DNA from 4 places in the Paraburkholderia sp. BL6665CI2N2 genome. Region 1 is predicted to be linked to each of the others. Evidence: predicted binding sites of a transcription regulator. Region 1 holds the regulator's gene; each other region holds the start of a gene.
The links. Region 1 encodes LexA, which represses DNA repair genes until DNA is damaged. Its sites were predicted from a motif close to ACTGTATNNNNATACAGT; they were not measured.

Region 1 (3,889 bases):
ACGGCCGCGAGCGAAATACCCGCGACCGAGGTGGGCAGCGCGAACGGCAGATCGACCACGGCATCGACAATGCGCTTGAACGGAAACGTGTAGCGCACCAGCACCCACGCCACCAGAAAGCCGAACACCGCATTGATCAGCGCGCCGCCGAGCGCGGAAAAGAAGGTGAGCCGATACGACGCGAGCACGCGCGGCGAGCTCACCGCGCGCACGAACTGGCTCCAGTCGAGCGTGGCGGTCTTGAGAAAGGTCGCCGCAAGCGGAATCAGCACCACGAGGCTCAGATAAGCCACCGTGATGCCGAGTGTCAGGCCAAAACCGGGCAACGCGCTCGGTTTTCGGAAGGTCAACGTCGTCATGCTCGTTACTCGTTCAGGTTGATGCTCGTATTGCCGGCCGCCGGGCCCTGGCGGCCAAAAGCGCGCCCCATGGGGCGCGCTCGGGAGTGACGCGTCGCCGCGTCGTGCTGCCTATGCCTGTGCCTATGCCTATGCCTTTGCCGATGCCGGCAGCGGGCCTGTTACTGCGGCTGATAGATCGAATCGAACACGCCGCCGTCGGCAAAGTGCGTCTTCTGCGCGTTGGTCCAGCCGCCGAACGAATCGTCCACCGTGTACAGCTTCAGCTTCGGAAACTTGGCGGTCAGCTCGGCCGGCACCTTGTTCGAACGCGGACGGTAGAAGTTCTTCGCCGCGATCTCCTGGCCTTGCTCGCTATACAGGAAGTTCAGGTAAGCTTCGGCGACCTTGCGCGTGCCGTGCTTGTCGACCACCTTGTCCACCACCGCGACCGGCGGCTCGGCCAGAATGCTCACCGACGGCACCACGATCTCGAACTTCTCCGGACCGAATTCCTTCAGCGACAGAAACGCTTCGTTTTCCCATGCGATCAGCACGTCGCCAATGCCGCGTTGCACGAAGCTGGTGGTCGCGCCGCGCGCGCCGGAATCCAGCACGCCGGCATTCTTGTACAGCTTGCCGACGAATTGCTTGGCCTTCTGATCATTGCCGCCCGGCTGATGCTCGGCGTACGCCCAAGCCGCGAGGTAGTTCCAGCGCGCGCCGCCCGACGTCTTCGGGTTCGGCGTCACGATCGACACACCCGGCTTGATCAGATCGTCCCAGTCCTTGATGTGCTTCGGGTTGCCCTTGCGCACCAGAAACACGATCGTCGACGTGTACGGCGAGGCGTTATCCGGCAACCGCTTCTGCCAGCCCTTGTCCAGCAAACCCTTGTTCGCCAGTGCGTCGATGTCATAGGCGAGCGCCAGCGTCACCACGTCGGCCTGCAGACCGTCGAGCACCGAGCGCGCCTGGGCGCCCGAGCCGCCGTGCGACTGCTTGAAGGTGATCGTCTCGCCCGTCTTCGCCTTCCACTCCTTGCCGAACGCCTGGTTGACGTCCTGATACAGCTCACGCGTCGGGTCGTAGGAGACGTTCAGCAGCGTCGTGTCGGCGGCGTGCGCCTGCGCCATCACACCGAGCGCGCCCGCCGCGCTCAATGCGAGCGCCGCGATCAGTTTCTGCGTCCTGCCTGCCAGCCCCGTACCTTGGTGATTCATGTCAACTTTCTCCGCGTTGTCCGCTGAAACAGCGTGTGGTGTCTTTTCTTGTGTCGCGGTCACGTGCACATGAACGTCAACTGGAGGCCCAGTCTATCGAAGGGCTTTCATCATTAAAAATAATGTTTCTTCATTTTTTAATACTCAAAAGTGGTAACGACAGCTGGATAAGGCGTTGCTGAACGAAAACGGCTGTTAAAGCATCGTTTGACGGCGCTGGAACGCCGCCCTTCGCCCCGAACTTAAAGTAAAGCTTGAATTGCGCCGAATACTGTATAAAAATACAGTCACCTGTTCATACATACAGTGGCGCCATGACCAAACTCACCGCACGACAGCAGCAGGTTTTCGATCTGATCCGCAGGGCTATCGAACGCACCGGCTTTCCGCCCACCCGCGCGGAGATCGCCGCCGAGCTGGGTTTCAGCTCGGCCAATTCGGCAGAAGAACATCTGCGCGCACTCGCCCGCAAGGGCGTGATCGAACTCGCGGCCGGCGCATCGCGCGGCATTCGCCTGCTGGCCGGTCCGGAAGACTCGCCGCACCAGTTCACGCTGCCGCACGCCAGCATCATGCAACTGTCGCTGCCGCTAATCGGGCGCGTTGCCGCCGGCAGCCCGATCCTCGCGCAGGAACATATCTCGCAGCACTACGCGTGCGACCCGGCGCTGTTCTCGAGCAAGCCCGATTACCTGCTGAAGGTGCGCGGACTGTCCATGCGCGACGCGGGCATCTTCGACGGCGACCTGCTCGCGGTGCAAAAGCGCAGCGAAGCAAAAGACGGCCAGATCATCATTGCCCGGCTCGGCGACGACGTCACGGTCAAGCGCCTGAAGCGCCGGCCGAACGGGCTCGAACTGATCGCCGAGAACCCCGATTACGAAAACATCTTCGTTGAAACCGGCAGTGCGGAGTTCGCGCTGGAGGGTATCGCCGTGGGGCTGATCCGCCCCGGCGAGTTCTAACCCAGTTCTAACCCTTTTGCGCGTTCAACAGAATAAAAAGCCGCGTCAATGTCGCATCGACACTGCATCAACGCCGCATCAACGTTGCATCGTCTGGAGAGTCTCATGGAACGTCTTGCCCGCCTGCTGCCCTTTCGCCAGTTCGGTCGTCTGCGTCACCTTCGCAAGCTGGTGCCCTGCTCATTGATCGAGGCGGCCACGCGCAGCACACCGTCGCTGTTCGACTCGCCCGAGGCTGCGTCGAGCTTGCCTTCGTCGTTGCCGGCGTTTGCCCGCGTGTCGTTGAATTCCGGCCTGAATACGGCCGAACCCGCGCGTCGCGCACCGGTGCGGGTCTATCACGGGCCGTCGCGTCTCATCATGGTCGGCACGATGGACGCGGTTTGCCGCATGATCGACCGCTGCATCGCCGACGAAGCCAACGTCCATGGCGCGGTGTTCGAGTCGTGATGACCCTGTCTTGAGCGGGCGGCGAGAGATTGCATTGCGTGGGATCGTTTTCGCGTGGCCGCGGTCCACGTTAGATCACACCTGATGGAGAGTCCCACTCGATGGCAGTTCCGAAACATACCCAACGCGGCAGCAGAGGCGGCGCCACAAAGCCGCTGATCGTCACGCTAATCGTGAGCGTGGTGATCGCCGCACTGGGGTTTGCTTATGCGTCGCCGTACATCGCGCTGAACAATCTCAAACGCGCGGCCGATGCGCGCGACGCGCAAACAGTCAATCAGTACGTCGACTTCCCTGCGTTGCGTGAGAGCCTGAAGGAACAGGTCGCCGGCCTGCTGACACGCCGGCTTGGCGCGCACAGCAACGGCAATCCATTGGCCGCCATCGGCGCGATGATCGGCGTCGCGTTGATCGGCCCGCTCGTGGATGCCTATGCCACACCGGACGGTGTCGCGGCCTTGCTGAACGGCATGCCGCCGCGCGGCGATCCGGGTGAGCGGCCGCCCGCGCCGCCGGCCGCGAACAATCCGTCCGACGCCGCCGCGACCGCACCGGCACCGGCAGCGCCTCCTGCCGGCAACGCGGCGAACGGGAATGCCAACACCACGCCCCCGCAACCGCCGCAGACCACGGCGGGCTATCGTGGGCTCAACGAGTTTGTCGTCACGTACCAGCATGGCGCCGGCGACGCGCGTTACTCGGCGATCTTTCGGCGCGAAGGGATATTCACGTGGAAGCTGGCCGCGGTCAATCTGAACGAGTGATCGCGGCACGTCGGCTTTGTATGGCGCGGATCCCTTGATCGCGCCAATTATTCGGCGAGTCGTGACGAGTCGTGCAGCGACTTCGTTATGACGTCAAGGCCATCGGGTAGTGAGGCCGGAGTACCCGACCCCCAGCCAACCGCCCTCAA
Region 2 (3,889 bases), 600 kb from region 1:
GCGTGATCGCAGTCTCCAGCAATTGCCCCGCCGGCCCGACAAACGGCTGGCCGCTCAGATCTTCCTGGTCGCCGGGCTGCTCGCCGATCAGCATGATGCGCGCGTCGCCTGGCCCCGAACTTCCGACAGCTTGCGTCGCATTGCGCCACAGGTCGCAACGCCGGCAGGTATCGAGCGACGAGGGCTGGACGCGAATCGGTTGCGCCATGTCCGCTTCGATCGGAATGATTTTGCCGCCCAGCGCGCCGACGCCGCTCGCCTGCGCCACACGGCGCGCGCCGCTTTTCGCTTCGCTGATCATGGCCGGGATCAGATGACCTTCCGGCAAGCCTTTCCAGAAGCGTACCGGCATGTGCTGTTCAAGCGCTGCCTCGTTCAGCCGCGCCGGATTGAACGTGCTGCGGTAGTAGGCGAGCCATAGCGCCTCGGCTTCGTCGGCGGTATCGCAACGATGGTCACGGGGTAGGGCGCGGCGCTGCTTCAGATGCAATTGCTGACCGTCCCAGAAAGCCGCGCCGCGCGGCGTGGTGATCATCCAGGTCGCGCGCCCCATGCGTTGCGCAAAATGTTCCGCGGCCCACGGCAACACATCATGCTCGGGTTCGTACCAGGCGATGTATTCGGGCGTCTGCACCGCCGACATTGACGCCGACGCCTGCTTGCGAAACCGCACGTAGGCAATCATGTCGTGCTTGGCGCGCCGCACGCTTTTGGCCATGCGATAAAGGCGTGCGCCGTCCGCGTCCGCCGGCGAGGCGGCCGCGCGGTCGCCGTGATGCCAGCGCCACAGGACCTTGTACAGAAACGCCCAACGCTGTAATTCGCGGCACAGGGCGGCGTCTTGCAAGAGCGCCGCTAGCTCCTTCGAAACATGCACGGCGGTGGATCGAGCCTCTGCTTCCTCTGACGTCGTGCCATAGTCGAACAGCGCCTGCTCCTGCGATAACTCAGGTTCCTGCTTGATGCGCCATTCGATCGTCTCCGGCGCGAGGCCTTCAGCTAAAGCGCCGAGCGATGCGGCGCGCCAGGCGACGAAATGGTCTTCGATAACAATGGCACGCATTGCGACGCTTCACAACAACGCCAGTTGCACCGGCGGCGCCAACACCCGGCGCAAGCGGGCCGACGACGTGTCATGCAGCGCCGCGCGATAGTCTTGCGTCACGACAAATGGCTTGATCTTTTCCAGCGGACAACGCAGCCGCACGAGGTCCTCGTAGCGCACCCGGCGCGAACGCCGTAACTCCACCAAACGTTTTGCGTTGCGCATGCCGATGCCCGGCACGCGCGCAATCATGCGCAGCGGCGCGCGGTTCAGGTCGACCGGAAACTGCTCGCGATGCGCTAACGCCCACGCGAGCTTCGGATCGATGTCGAGCGACAGGTTGCCGGGCTGTTCGAACAGTTCGTCCGCACTGAAGCCGTAGCCGCGCATCAGGAAATCCGCCTGATACAGCCGGTGTTCGCGTAACAACGGCGGCGCCTGAGCCGGCAAGGCAGAGGGACTGTCGGGAATCGGGCTGAAGGCGGAGTAGTAGACGCGCTTGAGCTTGTATGACCCGTAGAGCGTCGCGGCGGTCTGCAAGATCGTGCTGTCGTTCGTCTGATCCGCGCCGACGATCATCTGCGTGCTTTGGCCCGCGGGCGTGAACTTCGGCGCTCTGGCGTCGCCATGCGCTTCTTCCTGCGCAAGGCGGATCGAGCCCATGGCGAGCTTGATGGTGCGCACGTTCTTTTCGGGCGCGAGCAGCGCGAGGCTGCTGTCCGTAGGCAGTTCGATGTTCACGCTCAAACGGTCGGCATAACGCCCGGCTTGCGCAATCAACTGCGGATCGGCGTCGGGAATCGTCTTCAGATGAAGATAGCCGCGAAACTGATGATCCTCACGCAACGACTGGGCGACGCGCACGAGCTGTTCCATCGTGTAGTTCGACGACTGAATGATTCCGGAACTCAGAAACAATCCGTCGATGTAATTGCGCCGATAAAAATCCAGCGTCAGGTCGACAACTTCCTCGGGCGTGAAGCGCGCGCGGGGCACGTTGCTCGAGCGCCGGTTGACGCAGTACTGACAGTCATACAAACAGAAATTGGTGAGCAGGATTTTCAGCAGCGAGACGCAGCGCCCGTCTGGCGTGAAACTGTGGCAGATGCCCGCGCCGGTGCTTGCGCCGAGGCCTGCAATGCCGCGCGAGCCGCGTTTGGGCGCGCCGCTGCTTGCGCATGACGCGTCGTACTTCGCGGCGTCGGCCAATACTTCCAGCTTTTTGAGCAGTTCCACGTTGCCACCAATACTGTATGGATGTACAGTATTGTACGTGGGGAGGCGGTGACTGCAAGCGGTTTTTTATCGGAAACGGGCGTTGGCTTCGGTGCGTATCCGGCGAACAAGCGGGCCGAAAGCGCTACAAGGGAAACGGCTGTGGGCGGAATTGTGCTGCCTTTGCCTGCAACGGGGAGCTATCTCAAGAGTAACGACCGGGTTTGATAAAGGCGATCGCGAAACTCGCACAGTCGAGCGGTCAGGATAGAGCAGCTATCGCGGGTCAGCCCGCACAATGAACGGAGATTCATCGACATGCCGGCTTTATCCGGTCAGGAACGCCATGCCTGAACAACTTTGGCTGCCTGGGCTCGAGGCGCCGCCAACGCCGACGGACGGCCTGTTCTTCGCCGTCTTTCCCGATGCCGCCACAGCGGCCGGCATCTCGAAGCTCGCGCAACAGCTTTGCGGGGAGACGCGCGCGCGGAGCAAGCCGCTTGCGGCGGGTCGTCTGCATGTCACTTTGCATCACCTGGGAAATTTCGCCGGTGGTTTGCCGCAAAAGCGAGTCGATGCGGCGATGCAGGCGGCTGCGTCGATCAGAATGGAGCCGTTTAGCGTCGAATTCGACACGGCGGTCAGCTTTGCCTTGAAGCTACGACCGGGCCCGCTGGTGTTGGGCGGAGGCGAAGGCGTCGCCGGCTTGCACGTACTGCACGACGCCTTGGGTCGTGCGTTGCAGAGCGCCGGTTTGGGTGAGCACGCGGTCTCGTCCGCGGCGCAGTACACACCGCACGTCACGCTGGCGTATGGAATGCCATGGGCCGCGGCACGCTCCGTCGAGCCGGTCTGCTGGAACGTGCGTGAGTTTGCGTTGATGCACAGTTTGCTTGGGCGTACGCGGCATGTCGCGTTGGCGCGCTGGACTTTGACCGGCGCCGAATCCTAGCGCGCGTCGCCCTGGGTGACGGCGGTGTATCGAAGGACGCTGTGCTAGAACCGCATGCCGGTTGCGCAACCGCCGGCGAAACCGGCACCGCTTCCGCCCGCGCCACCGCAGAACACGCCGCAACCGGAGAGCGCGAACGCCATGGTGACGCCGGCCAGCGTCGCGCGCAGCCACGGTTTTCGAATGCGCTTGCCTGGATTGATGAGATCCGCGGCCGGCTGCGGACTGATGCGGGCATGGAGAGCGATGGAGGTGTGACTGCGGCTTGAAGTGATCATTCGGGGTTTCATGGCGTGGATGACTGTGGGAGCGGTGAGGGAAGGCGTGCAGAGCGCCGTCTGCTGAAAGTGTTTTGTCAGATTTGGCCGTGGAAAATGGGGCGGTAAGTGCCGCGGTAACGAATCGCCGAGGCTAGCGCACGACTGTGTGCCCTCAAATACGCGGAATCTGAAAACGTAGGAGGTTTCGTCGGTTCGAGAAGCGGAACGATCGTGCGCGCCCTGATAGAATGCTTGGGCCGCAACGTAGTGGATTGCAGATGAAATTGCTTGATGCGTTAGTCGAACAGCGTATTGCCGCCGCCGCCGCGCGAGGCGAATTCGATGAGTTACCGGGCGCCGGCGCGCCGCTGTCGCTGGACGACGATACTTTGGTCCCCGAAGAAGTGCGCGTCGCCA
Region 3 (3,889 bases), 2.9 Mb from region 1:
GTTTGGCCGGCGGGTCGAAATGCGCGGGGAAATCGAGAATGTTGCGCACGGTCGCGCCGCGAAACGAATAGATCGACTGGGCGTCGTCGCCGACCACGGTCAGGCCGCGGCCGTCCGGTTTCAACGCGAGCAGGATCGACGCCTGCAGACGATTGGTGTCCTGGTATTCGTCGACCAGCACGTGATCGAAGCGTCCCGACAGGTCGGCGGCAATGGCCGGCTCGGCGGCCATGTGCGACCAGTAGAGCAGCAGGTCGTCGTAGTCGAGCACGCTCTGCTTCTGCTTCGCTTCAACGTAAGACGCGAACAGCATGCGCAGATCGGCCTCCCATTCGCGGCACCACGGAAACGCCTTGTCCAGCACCTGGCCGAGCGACGCGCCGGTGTTCACGACGCGCGAGTAAATGGCAAAGCACGTGCCCTTGGCCGGGAAACGCCGCTCTTTCGCCGACAGCCCGAGTTCGTGGCGCACGAGGTTCATGAGATCGGCGGAATCCTCGCGGTCGTTGATCGTGAAGGCCGGCGCAAGACCGATCAGATCCGCGTATTCGCGCAACAACCGCGCGCCGACGCTATGGAACGTACCCGACCACGTCAGCCCTTGCGCGAGCGCGGCTCGCGAACCGAGCGCCGCGCCGGCGATGCGCGTGACGCGCCGGGTCATTTCGAGCGCCGCGCGGCGCGAAAAGGTCAGCAGCAGGATGCGGCGCGGATCGGCGCCCTTCACCACCAGATTGGCGACCCGGTGCGCAAGCGTATTGGTCTTGCCGGAGCCGGCGCCGGCAATCACCAGCAGCGCGCCGGGCGGTGCGGCGGGCGTGTCGGCGCCGTAGTCGACGGCTTCGCGCTGCGCGTCGTTGAGCTTCGCCAGCCAGGCGGCGGTGTCGGAAGTCGGCGACGTCGGGGACGGCGAGGAAGGCGCAGGTTCGGCGACTGGAAGCACGATTGTTTTAGGCGTTGGATGGATTCAGAGCGGCGACGCATACTGTATATCCATACAACCCACGCCGACAAGCGACCCTTTTTTAGCCGGATGCGAGGTCTGCATTTCATGTGGGCCGCGCGGGCGAATACGAGCACAAAAAATGGCCCGTCGCACGAGTGTGCACGGGCCATTTTTCGCAGGCACGACATCGAGACGTCCGCGCGCCCCGCGTCGGCCTGAGGCGCGAAGTCTGCTATTGCTTCTTCGCGTCCTTGACGTTTGCGTCGGCAGCGGCCTTATCGGCGTCGGCCTGCGCATCGGTCTTCTTCTTGTCGGCCTTGGCCTGCGCGACGGACGCTTTCTTGTCCGCCTTCGATTGTTCCTTGGCTGCCTTCTTGTCGGCGTGGGTGACCGGCGCCGCGGCCGGATCGCTAGCCTGCGCGAATGCAGCGGACGACAGGCAGCCCGCGATCAACGCGGCGACAAGCGTGGTCTTCGTGGAATTTGCGATGCTCATGCGATACCTCCGTTGAAACGAGATGCCCGGACTCAGCAGTCCGGTAACGCAGCGGCCGTGGCGGCGAACCGCGCCGCCGCGCCGCTCGGTCGAAACTCAGCCTCAATGCTTGACGTCGGCGCCGTCCGACTGGTCGCCCGTCTGGCCTTGCATGTTCATCTTCATTTCGTTATTGGCGGTCTGCTTATCCGCCTTCTGATTGATCTTGGCGTCGCGCACCTGCTCCTTGTACTGAAGCTTGGCGGCCTTCTGCTGATCCTTCAGCTCCGCCTTGGATGCCTTCTTCGACGCGCGATACTCGGCATTAGCCTTCGCGTTGGCGTCGCGCTTCTGCACCAGCGGGTCGGTTGAGCCCGACGCCGTCAGACGCGTCGGCGCCGGCGTCACCGGCTGCACGCCCTGCGCGGCGGGCGCCGCGTCATTGACTTGCATCTGAACCTGCGGCTGGCCTTCCGCGCCCGCTGCCGGTTGCGCGGTCTGTGCGAACGCGGCTGTGGAAGCAAGGGCCGTGAAGGCGGTACCGATCAGAAGCGTACGAATCTGGGTCATGGCTAATCCTCTCTAAGGTTTTTGTGACGCGGGCGACCGGTCCGGCTCTGCGCATTTCAGCGCTCATGAGCGCGGTCTGCGTCCTCGCCCGGTCTGCTCGCTGCCAGATAAAAATCGAGCAGGCTTTCCCTACTGACCTGCACTTTACGAGTGGAGTTCGTGTTTTACGACCACCGTTACGGAACGTTTCACTTTCTGACAAACGCATAACATCTGCTTGCAGATGCTCACATGACGGCGGCGCACACCGCGAACTTCATCCAGGGCAAGCTTCTGGCTTATGATGCGAACCCTTTGCCTGAAGGTGCAAACGCCATGCCCAACCTCGATTTCACGCTCACCGGCGACTACGTCGAACTGCACAATCTCCTGAAGATAACGGGGCTGGCGGACAGCGGCGGCTCGGCAAAAATGATGGTGGCGGACGGTGCGGTCACCGTCGACGGGCGGGTTGAAACGCGTAAAACGTGCAAGATCCGCGCGGGTCAGGTCGTCCTGCTCGGCGACACGCGGATTGCCGTCCACGAGGCCTGATACACCGCTAACCGGCGGAGCTAATGAGCGGAGCTAAAACACGGGCCCGTCACCCCGCGGTCCGAAAACTCGGAGGAACGCACGCACCAAAATCGTGCCTCTTCCATCGACATCGCCGCGCCTAAGCAATAAGCTGTCAGTTTCAACAGACCAACAATCGGCTGACACACCGGCCGGCGGCTGCCTCGAGCGTCCGCCGAGGCTCATCGAGCCGCTGCCCTCGCCACCGCTCGCGCGTTCGTCGCGCCCGCCGTCGCGCTGTCGCCACTTCCGCCGCCAGGCGCTCCATGACTCAATCCGGCATCACCCGGGTGGCCGCCCGGCCGCCGACCCTGACCCGCCATGCGGCGGACACCGCGCGGCTCGCCGCGCCGCTCGCCATCGCGCAGCTTTCGCAAATGGCGATGGGCGTCACCGACACGATCCTGCTCGGCTCGCTCGGCCCCGACGCGCTCGCCGCCGGCGGCCTCGGCGCGAATCTGTTTTTCGTGGTGGTCACGCTGCTGCAGGGCGTGTTGACCTCGGTCAGCGTGAGCGTGTCGCACGCACGCGGCGCCCAGGACGAAGGCCGCGTGCCGCACATCTACTGGACCGGCCTGGTGCTGTCGGTGCTGCTGTCGGTGCCGGCGTTCTTCCTGCTCTCGTTCGCCGGGCCGGTCCTGCTCGCCTTCGGCGAACCCGCGCTGCTTGCGCACAACGTTGGCGAATATGCGGCGGTGCTGCGCTGGGGCGCGCTCGGCAGCCTGATCGGCGTGGGCCTGATGCGTTCGTTCCTGCCGGCGATCGGCGCGGCGAAGCGGCTCTTGTGGGTGTCGCTGGCGAGCGTCGGCGTGAACGGTTTTCTCAATTACGGCCTGATCCACGGCGCCTATGGCCTGCCGCGACTCGGCTTTCTCGGTTCGGCGGCCGCGACCTCGATCACCGTCTGGCTGAGCGCGCTCGTGTTGATGGCGCTGTTGCACCTGCGCCCGCGTTATCGCCATTTCGTCGTCGCTACCCGGCCGAACGTGCCGCTGATGGGCGAACTGTTCGGCATCGGCTGGCCGGTCGCGATCACCTACGGCGTCGAGTCGACACTGTTTCTCGCCACCGGCCTGATGGTCGGCCTGCTCGGCGAGTCGCAACTGGCCGCGCACCAGATCGCGCTGAATGTGGCCTCGGTGGCCTTCATGGTGCCGCTCGCGATCGGTCAGGCGGCCAACGTGCGCGTCGGCTTCTGGTCCGGGGCCGGCCAGCCGCTCGCCGCGCGCCACGCCGGTTTCGTCGCGCTCGCGCTCGGCGTCGCCTTCATGACGCTGTCCGGCCTCGTGCTGATCGCCGCGCCGCACTGGATCGTCGGCCTCTATCTGCATCTCGACGATCCG
Region 4 (3,889 bases), 510 kb from region 1:
CCCTGCAGATACCACTCGCCGCTAAGGCGTTCGCGGTATACCCAGAACATGTGGCCCCGGTCGTCGGCCGCGACATAGTAATCGCGCTCCACCCGGTTGCCGTCCCACCACCCCGCTTCGATCCGCTCGGTGCGCGTGAGCATTTTCAATGGCCGACGATAGATCGGCCGCTGGTCGCGCATCATCAGGCGCAGCGGTTTGTCGAGCATCCAGAACGGGCGAGGCTGCGACGGCAGCGCACTGTCGGGTAGATCGAGCGAAGTTTGGGTACTGGCCGGTTGCGCGCCGGATTGGTGATGTTTTCTTGCGTTGGCGGTTTCGTTGGGCTGTTGGACCGCTTGTGTCGCTTGTGTCGCTTGTGTCGCTTGTGTCGCTTGTGTCGCTCGCGCAAGCGCATCTCCGTCCGCGCCCCCCTCCTCCGCCGATGCGGCGTGCTGCAATGCATCGGTCAGCCAGGCGTTGTCTGCTTTAATTTTTGTCCGGGCTTTCGCCGGCGAACGCTTCTTGCGCGAAAATGCTTGCGCCTCGTAGGCTTCGACGCGCATTGCCCGCTCGGGACGATGATCGTCCTGCACCGACATCTGCAGCACATTCTCCGGTCCCAATCGCGCGCTCAGGCGTTCGAGCAGACGCGCAATCGAATCGCCATCGGATTCGGGCATGGGAAACAAGGTGTCCGACTGGCCGGCATATTCGCCGATTTGATCCGCTATCAGCTTCAACTCGATAACCGGTGCCGCCAGCACGGTCTGATTCAATTTTTCCCGCAGCAACCAGATCAGATGCTCGGCATCGCGTGACGGTATGGCCCACGCGACCTTCAGGCTTGATGTCTTCGGTGCATGACGCGACGCCAATTCATGCTCGAGCAGCAACGTATAGCCGCTGAGCGCCGCATGATGCGCGCTCAGCCAGCCGGCCAACTGCACGATCAGTCGACGCGCGGCGAACAGCAACGCATCCGCGTTATCGACCCGGGAGGGCAACTCCAGTTGCGCATGAAACGACGCCGGCGCACGAAACGATTCGCGTGGATCCGGGCGCGTGCCGTACGCCTGTGCCAGCAAATCAAGAATGCCGCCGCCGAAACGTCGCACGACACCGGAGCGTGGCAATTGACGCAAATCGGCCAGCGTCGCGCAGCCGACATGCGCAAACGCCTCGCGATGCGTTTGCGTGACCGGCAGCAGCGATACGGATAAGCCATCGAGGACACGCGCGAGTGAGGTCTCCTTGACCACGTGCCAACGATTCTTCTGCCGAACGGCGCGGGCCTGCGCCAATAGCCACGCGCCCCAGGCAGTCGGCGCACAGGCGATGCGCGCCGTATAGCCGAATTCCGCCACAGTGGCAGACACCCGCGACAACAACGCGCGCAAGCCGCCAAACAACCTCAACCCGGAGCCGACTTCCAGCAGCAGGGTGTGCGCGTCGGCAAGCGACACTTTGGGTGTGTACGTCAGCAAGGCAAGCGCTATGGCTTCGAATGCCTGAGTTTCGCGGGCGACATCGGCAGCAAGCAGTTCGAGCCCCGGCGCCAACGCCAAGGCATACGAACGCGAATGCCCCGCGTGCACGCCGGCACGCAGTGCGTCGAAATCCGGCATCAGGATGTGCGCGTGGTCGGCTAGCGCGTAACAGCGCTCTTCGACGATGTTGTCGGCATCGTGAAGTTGGCTTGTCTCATCGCTCGATTCACGCCGATTCGGCTTCGCGAGCGAACCATCCGGGAGCGGCGCGAGAGGCTTCACCGCTTCCAGCGACAAGAGTGGCAATGTGACTGCGATCCACAGCATGTTTGATCTCTGGCCCTTGATGGCCACCGACTCCGTTTTCCGGCAACAAGACGCTTTGTAAAGGTAAAACGAGACGAAGAGGCTCGGCTAGCGGCGGCCCGCGACGCTTGAAGATGTCGATCGACAAACCAATCTCCTGCAGCCATTGACGACGATTGATCGTCTGCGCATTGGCCGGCAGCAGCGGCTCGCAGATCATTCGCAATGGCGCCGGGGAAGATTGCGTGGCGGCCTCGACAGGCCGAATCAAAAATGCCAGCGATGCCGATTCTTGAGCCGCCACTTGCAGACGCCTGACTTTGTCGGCACGAGCATTCGGCAGCCAAACCAGGACCGCGCCGATGCCGTCCTGCTTCAAGGCCTGAGCGGCGGCCCACAAGGCCTGGTCTTCACTCGAGCGGACCCATAAGATTCGCTCGACATCGACACCCCAAGCTCTCAATGCGGCGGCGCACGGCTGATACGGAGGCGCCACGAGCATGACATGCCGCTTGACGTGTTTCGTCAGATGACACAATGCATGGGCTAGCAGACGTACTTCACCAACTCCACCATGCTCGATCAACAATTCCGTCAGACCGCCAGCTGCCCAACCTTGTCCCGGCAACACCCGATCCAGCGCGGCATAGCCGCTGGAAATCACACGCGAATCTGCCTCGGCAAGTTCATTGCCCTGCCATACCTGACGCCGTAATTGGGACGTCAGGGCGGTCGTCGCAAGCTGAATTGCTGCTGTCATAGACACGCTCTTGAATTAGGGAATGCTCCGCCCTGCCGGCATCGAGCAAGCATGAGGTGACGAGTTTTTACTGTATATTTATACAGTATTTTGGGATGAATGTTAAGACAGAGGGATGCTGACAAGTTGGCGCGGGGAGGGCACTGGCAACCGACTGAGATCGTTGGCTAGCTCCATCCGCCAAGACGGGTTTGCCGACCCCTACCTCGCAATCGACGGATCCTGCGGCGTGAAGGTGTGGATGCCGGACGGGCGTATCTGGAACTGACGGGCTACGCGGATGCGCGGCGGATGGGGCGGGAGTGAAGGGGGTTATACGGCGGGGGTTGTAAACGCAGAAACCCCACCTTTTCGGGGTGGGGTTTCTGTTTGCTGCTGGGGAGCCTGACGATTACCTACTTTCACACGGGTAATCCGCACTATCATCGGCGTGGAGTCGTTTCACGGTCCTGTTCGGGATGGGAAGGGGTGGGACCGACTCGCTATGGTCATCAGGCATGACTTGTTGCTGCACTGCTCGTGGAGCAATGCAGCCAATCGGGAAGAAGTAGTTTCTGGTGATGCTCACCAGAGGTAAAGCTGTTGGGGTTGTGTTGTTTCTGGCACAACACGATCACTTAACCTGAGTGTCCTTGCCCCCTTCGGGGGTGGGATGCCCGTCAGTGCTGAAGCACTAACGATCATCGCAAAACACACCTGTTATAGGATCAAGCCTTACGGGCAATTAGTATCAGTTAGCTTAACGCATTACTGCGCTTCCACACCTGACCTATCAACGTCCTGGTCTTGAACGACCCTTCAAGGGGCTCGAAGCCCCGGGGATATCTCATCTTAAGGCGAGTTTCCCGCTTAGATGCTTTCAGCGGTTATCTCTTCCGAACATAGCTACCCGGCGATGCCACTGGCGTGACAACCGGTACACCAGAGGTTCGTCCACTCCGGTCCTCTCGTACTAGGAGCAGCCCCCTTCAAATATCCAGCGCCCACGGCAGATAGGGACCAAACTGTCTCACGACGTTTTAAACCCAGCTCACGTACCTCTTTAAATGGCGAACAGCCATACCCTTGGGACCGGCTACAGCCCCAGGATGAGATGAGCCGACATCGAGGTGCCAAACACCGCCGTCGATATGAACTCTTGGGCGGTATCAGCCTGTTATCCCCAGAGTACCTTTTATCCGTTGAGCGATGGCCCTTCCATACAGAACCACCGGATCACTATGACCTGCTTTCGCACCTGCTCGACTTGTCGGTCTCGCAGTTAAGCACGCTTATGCCATTGCACTATCAGCACGATTTCCGACCGTACCTAGCGTACCTTCGTACTCCTCCGTTACACTTTGGGAGGAGACCG

Region 2: the regulator LexA is predicted to act here: its motif matches at 2,294-2,311, upstream of B0G81_RS36415 (putative DNA modification/repair radical SAM protein).
Region 3: the regulator LexA is predicted to act here: its motif matches at 985-1,002, upstream of B0G81_RS20385 (ATP-dependent helicase).
Region 4: the regulator LexA is predicted to act here: its motif matches at 2,605-2,622, upstream of imuA (translesion DNA synthesis-associated protein ImuA).

The regions. Positions count from the first base shown of each region.
Region 1 covers NZ_SORC01000001.1:7,512,476-7,516,364, reverse strand. The annotation lists gene cysT (sulfate ABC transporter permease subunit CysT) at 1-359, opposite strand, end outside; gene B0G81_RS33720 (sulfate ABC transporter substrate-binding protein) at 521-1,561, opposite strand; gene lexA (transcriptional repressor LexA) at 1,876-2,526, shown strand; gene B0G81_RS33710 (hypothetical protein) at 2,632-2,976, shown strand; gene B0G81_RS33705 (DUF2939 domain-containing protein) at 3,078-3,740, shown strand.
Region 2 covers NZ_SORC01000001.1:8,114,879-8,118,767, reverse strand. The annotation lists gene B0G81_RS36420 (UdgX family uracil-DNA binding protein) at 1-1,063, opposite strand, end outside; gene B0G81_RS36415 (putative DNA modification/repair radical SAM protein) at 1,073-2,281, opposite strand; gene B0G81_RS36410 (2'-5' RNA ligase family protein) at 2,607-3,212, shown strand; gene B0G81_RS36405 (hypothetical protein) at 3,257-3,490, opposite strand; gene B0G81_RS36400 (DnaJ family domain-containing protein) at 3,751-3,889, shown strand, end outside.
Region 3 covers NZ_SORC01000001.1:4,578,428-4,582,316, forward strand. The annotation lists gene B0G81_RS20385 (ATP-dependent helicase) at 1-943, opposite strand, end outside; gene B0G81_RS20390 (hypothetical protein) at 1,179-1,442, opposite strand; gene B0G81_RS20395 (hypothetical protein) at 1,545-1,991, opposite strand; gene B0G81_RS20400 (RNA-binding S4 domain-containing protein) at 2,307-2,525, shown strand; gene B0G81_RS20405 (MATE family efflux transporter) at 2,813-3,889, shown strand, end outside.
Region 4 covers NZ_SORC01000001.1:6,999,223-7,003,111, reverse strand. The annotation lists gene B0G81_RS31425 (DNA polymerase Y family protein) at 1-1,796, opposite strand, end outside; gene imuA (translesion DNA synthesis-associated protein ImuA) at 1,696-2,535, opposite strand; rRNA gene rrf (5S ribosomal RNA) at 2,918-3,031, opposite strand; rRNA gene B0G81_RS31410 (23S ribosomal RNA) at 3,239-3,889, opposite strand, start outside.